Regions from separate parts of the Streptomyces sp. NPDC000941 genome, predicted to be linked through region 1. Evidence: predicted binding sites of a transcription regulator. Region 1 holds the regulator's gene; the other holds the start of a gene.
What was found. The regulator HspR, encoded in region 1, represses chaperone genes until heat shock. The targets are predictions, from matches to a motif close to TTGAGNNNNNNNNNCTCAA.

Region 1 (2,386 bases):
ACGGTCCCGCTGCGGATGTCCAGCCAGGCCCCGTGCAAGGCGTGCTCGGGCACCGGCGACGCGAACGGCACCCCCCGCGTGTGCCCGACCTGCGTCGGCACCGGCCAGGTCAGCCGCGGCGGCGGGGGCGGCTTCTCGCTCACCGACCCGTGCGTGGACTGCCGCGGCCGCGGCCTGATCGCGCAGAACCCCTGCGAGACCTGCAAGGGCAGCGGGCGCGCCCGCAGCGCCCGCACCATGCAGGTGCGGATACCCGCGGGCGTCAGCGACGGCCAGCGGATCCGGCTGCGCGGCAAGGGCGCCCCGGGCGAGACCGGCGGCCCGGCCGGCGACCTGTACGTGGTGGTCCATGTGGACCCCCACCCGGTCTTCGGCCGCAAGGGCGACAACCTCACCGTCACCGTGCCCGTCACCCTCCCGGAGGCGGCGCTCGGCGGCGAGATCAAGGTCCCCACGCTCGGCGGCCCCCCGGTCACCCTCAAACTGCCGGCCGGCACGCCCAACGGCCGCACGATGCGCGCCCGCGGCAAGGGCGCGGTGCGCAAGGACGGCACCCGCGGCGACCTCCTGGTCACCGTCGAGGTCACCGTCCCCAAGGACCTCAGCGACGAGGCGCGCGAGGCGCTGGAGTCGTACCGAGAGGCGACCGCGGGGGAGGACCCGCGGGCGGAGCTGTTCCAGTCCGCGAAGGGAGCGTGACCCGATGGAGACGTCTGGCCGAGGGCCCGGAGGCAGAAGTGGCATGGGCGGGGCGAGGAGCCGCAACCCGTACGAGCTGACCGACGAGTCGCCGGTGTACGTCATCTCGGTCGCCGCCCAGCTCTCCGGGCTGCACCCGCAGACCCTGCGCCAGTACGACCGTCTGGGTCTGGTCTCCCCCGACCGTACGGCCGGCCGCGGCCGCCGCTACTCGGCCCGCGACATCCAGCTGCTCCGCCAGGTGCAGCAGCTCTCCCAGGACGAGGGCATCAACCTCGCCGGTATCAAGCGCATCATCGAACTGGAGAACCAGGTCGCCGCCCTCCAGGAGCGCGTCGCCGAACTCCAGTCCGCGGTCGAGGGCGCGGCCGCGGCGATGCAGCAGCGCGAGGCCGCGGTCCACGCCTCCTACCGCCGCGACCTGGTCCCCTACGACCAGGTCCGGCAGACCAGCGCGCTGGTGGTGTGGCGGCCCAAGCCCAAGCGGTCGGAGTAGCGCCTGGCGCTTCACTCCATCGAGCGGCCCGGTGACCGACCAGTCGGTCACCGGGCCGCTTTGGCGTGTGCATAATCACCGGCATGCGGTTCGGAATCCTCGGCGAGACCCGGGCGTGGCACGACGACGGGACCGAGGCGCCGCTGGGCGGGCCGGCCCGCCGGGCGCTGCTGGCGCTGCTGCTGGTCCGTCCCGGTGAGGTCGTGTCGTCAGACCGGCTGGCCGAGGAACTCGACCCGGGCGGCGGGCTGTCGGCGCATGCGCTGCAGTCCCAGGTGTCCAGGCTGCGTACGGCGCTGGGCCCGGCGGCCGCGATCGAGCGGGCCGGAGCGGGATATCGGATCGTGGTGGCGCCCGATGACGTGGACGCCTGCTGGTTCGAGCGGCTGGCCCGGGAGGGCCGGGCCGCGCTGCGCGAGGGCGACCCCGGGCGGTCGGTCGCGCTGCTGCGCGAGGCGCTGAAGCTGTGGCGGGGGCCCGCGTTGGCCGAGGTCGCGGTCGCCGAGAGCGAGACGGCCCGGGCCCCCGCCGTACGGCTGGAGGAGCTTCGGCTCGGGACGATCGAGGACCGGATCGAGGGCGAGCTGAGGCTCGGTGAGCACCGCGCGGCCGTACCGGAGTTGCGCGAGCTGGTCGGCCGCCATCCGCTCAGGGAACGGTCGGCGGGGCTGCTGATGCGCGCCCAGTTCGCCGAGGGCGGGCAGGCCGAGGCGCTGGTGGTGTTCGAGGAGACCCGGAGACACCTGGCCGAGGAGCTGGGCGCCGATCCCTCGGCCGAACTCGCCGCGCTGCACCGGGAGCTGCTGACGCTACTGGGCGCGCTCGGCCCGCGCGGGGACGGGCTCCAGCCGCAAGGCGGCTCCCACACGCCGGTCGACCGCCTGATCGCCGCGCTGTCGGACCGGATGCTCCTGCTCGTCCTGGACAACTGCGAGCACGTCGTCGAGGAGGCCGCCGCGCTGGCGGCGCGGCTGCTGGCGACCTGTCCGCGGCTGCGGGTCCTGGCGACCAGCCGGGAGCCGCTGGGCATCATCGGCGAGAACGTGTGGCAGGTGCGGCCGCTCGACGACGAGGCGGCGGTGCGGCTGTTCACCGACCGGGCCGGCGCGGTGCGGCGCGGCTTCAGCGCCGAGCCCGGGCTCGTACGCGTACGTCCTCGCCGGGGAACTGGCCGCCGCGCACGGCGACCAC
Region 2 (2,386 bases), on a different contig from region 1:
CCGACCTTGTCGATCTCGTCGAGGAGGACGACCGGGTTCATCGAGCCCGCCTCCTTGACGGCCCGTACGATCCGGCCGGGCAGCGCCCCGACGTACGTACGCCGGTGGCCGCGGATCTCCGCCTCGTCGCGGACGCCGCCGAGCGCGACGCGCACGAACTTGCGCCCCATCGCGCGGGCGACCGACTCGCCGAGCGAGGTCTTGCCGACGCCGGGCGGGCCCACCAGGGCCAGCACCGCGCCGCCCCGCCGGCCGCCGACCACGCCAAGTCCCCGGTCGGCGCGGCGCTTGCGCACCGCCAGGTACTCGGTGATCCGCTCCTTGACGTCCTCCAGGCCCGCGTGGTCGGCGTCGAGCACGGCCTTGGCGCCGGCGATGTCGTACGCGTCCTCGGTGCGCTCGTTCCAGGGCAGCTCCAGGACGGTGTCGAGCCACGTGCGGATCCAGCTGCCCTCGGGGCTCTGGTCGGAGGCCCGCTCCAGCTTGTCGACCTCCTTGAGGGCCGCCTCACGCACCTTCTCGGGAAGGTCGGCGGCCTCCACCCGGGCGCGGTAGTCGTCGGACTCGTCCTCAGGGTCGCCGTTGAGCTCGGCCAGCTCCTTACGGACGGCCTCCAGCTGCCGCCGCAGCAGGAACTCGCGCTGCTGCTTGTCGACGCCCTCCTGGACGTCCTTGGCGATCGACTCGGCGACGTCCTGCTCGGCGAGGTGCTCGCTCAGCCAGCCCACGGCCAGCTTCAGCCGCGCCACCGGGTCGGCCGTCTCCAGCAGCTCCACGCGCTGCTGGATGGACAGGAACGGCGAGTAGCCGGAGTTGTCGGCCAGCTGGCCGACGTCGTCGATCTGCTCCACCCGGTCCACGACCTGCCAGGCGCCGCGCTTGCGCAGCCAGCTGGTGGCCAGCGCCTTGTACTCCTTGACCAGTTCGGTGACGGCACCGGGCAGCGGGTCCGGAACGATCTCCTCGATCTGGGTGCCCTCCACCCACAGAGCGGCGCCGGGACCGGTCGTCCCCGCGCCTATGCGCACCCGGCGCACACCGCGGATGAGCGCGCCCGGGTCGCCGTCGGAGAGCCGGCCCACCTGCTCGACCGTGCCGAGCGTGCCCATGCCCGCGTACGTTCCGTCGACGCGCGGCACGAGCAGGACGCGCGGCTTGCCGCTGCCGCTGCCGCTTGACCGGGCGGCTCCGCTTGATCGCGAGGCGGCCTGGGCGGCCTCCACCGCGGCTCGTACCTCGGTGTCGGACAGGTCCAGCGGCACCACCATGCCGGGCAGCACGACCTCGTCATCGAGGGGCAGCACGGGCAGGGTGAGCGGTGTGGACGTCGAAGCCATGATCTCCCCTTCGGCAGGCAAGTTGAGCTATGCAGACTCAATGCGCGAAGGCCCGCCGATGTTCCCGGCCCCGTGTTCGCTCTGAGCGATCACGGCGTCGGCGGATGGTGAACCGCCATCCCCTCAGTAAGCGATAGAGGGGCGTGAAACTGTTCCGCCCCATGGGGGCAGACCGAAGCGACGGGGAGTTGCTGCGAGCCGTAGCGCAGGGAGACGCGCAGGCGCTCGCCGCGCTCTACGACCGGCACGCCGGCTGGCTGCACGCGCGCCTCACACGCCGCTGCCAGGACGCCGAGACCGTACGCGAGGTCTTGCAGGACACCTTCGTCACGGCCTGGCGCACGGCCGACGCGCACCGCGGCGGCGAGGCGGGCGGCTGGCTGTGGACCATCGCGGCCCGCCGCCTCGTCGACGCCCAGCGCGCCGCCGCCCGCGCCGCCCGGGCCCAGGCCGCCCACGCCCGCCACCAGCCGGACCCGGCCCGCGCCACGGCCCCCTCCGCGGAGGAGCGGGCGCTCGACGCGCTGGAGTACGGGGACGTCGGCGCCGCCCTCGACCGCCTCTCCCCCGAACTGCGCGCCGTCCTGCGCGCCACGGTCGTCGACGGCCTCACCACCCGCGAGGCCGCGCAACTCCTCGGCATCCCCGAGGGCACCGTCAAAACCCGCGCCCAACGCGCCCGCAGAGAACTCCGCGCCGCCCTCACCGAGCGGCGCTCCACACCCCCGCACCTCCTGGACGCTCTCGGAGGCACCGCATGACGCTCCGACGACTGATCAAGCGCGGCGGCCCCGCCGCTGCCTGGCATGTGACGCCCGCCCACGCGGCGTCGTACGCCGACGGCTCACTGCCGGAGACCGACGCATGGTCGGTCGAGAAGCACGTCGAAGCCTGCGCTGCTTGTGCGGAACGCGTCTCAGCCGCGGTCCGCGCGGGCACGGCGGCGCCCGCGCTGGCGGACATCCGGGCCGCGGTGCTGGCCTTCGCGGAGGCGGGGGCGGACGCGGCGCGGGATACGGCGGGCGCGGGGGCACCCCCTGCGGCGCCCG

Region 2: lon (endopeptidase La) is a predicted target of HspR. The motif match lies at 1,360-1,378, and genes of this name have one in related genera.

The regions. Positions count from the first base shown of each region.
Region 1 is NZ_JBSFMM010000117.1:30,888-33,273, forward strand. Features, by position in the region: gene dnaJ (molecular chaperone DnaJ) at 1-699, shown strand, start outside; gene ACWDSL_RS31510 (heat shock protein transcriptional repressor HspR) at 743-1,195, shown strand; gene ACWDSL_RS31515 (AfsR/SARP family transcriptional regulator) at 1,279-2,386, shown strand, end outside.
Region 2 is NZ_JBSFMM010000008.1:1-2,386, reverse strand. Features, by position in the region: gene lon (endopeptidase La) at 1-1,337, opposite strand, end outside; gene ACWDSL_RS04925 (RNA polymerase sigma factor) at 1,499-2,098, shown strand; partial or broken gene ACWDSL_RS04920 (zf-HC2 domain-containing protein) at 2,095-2,386, shown strand.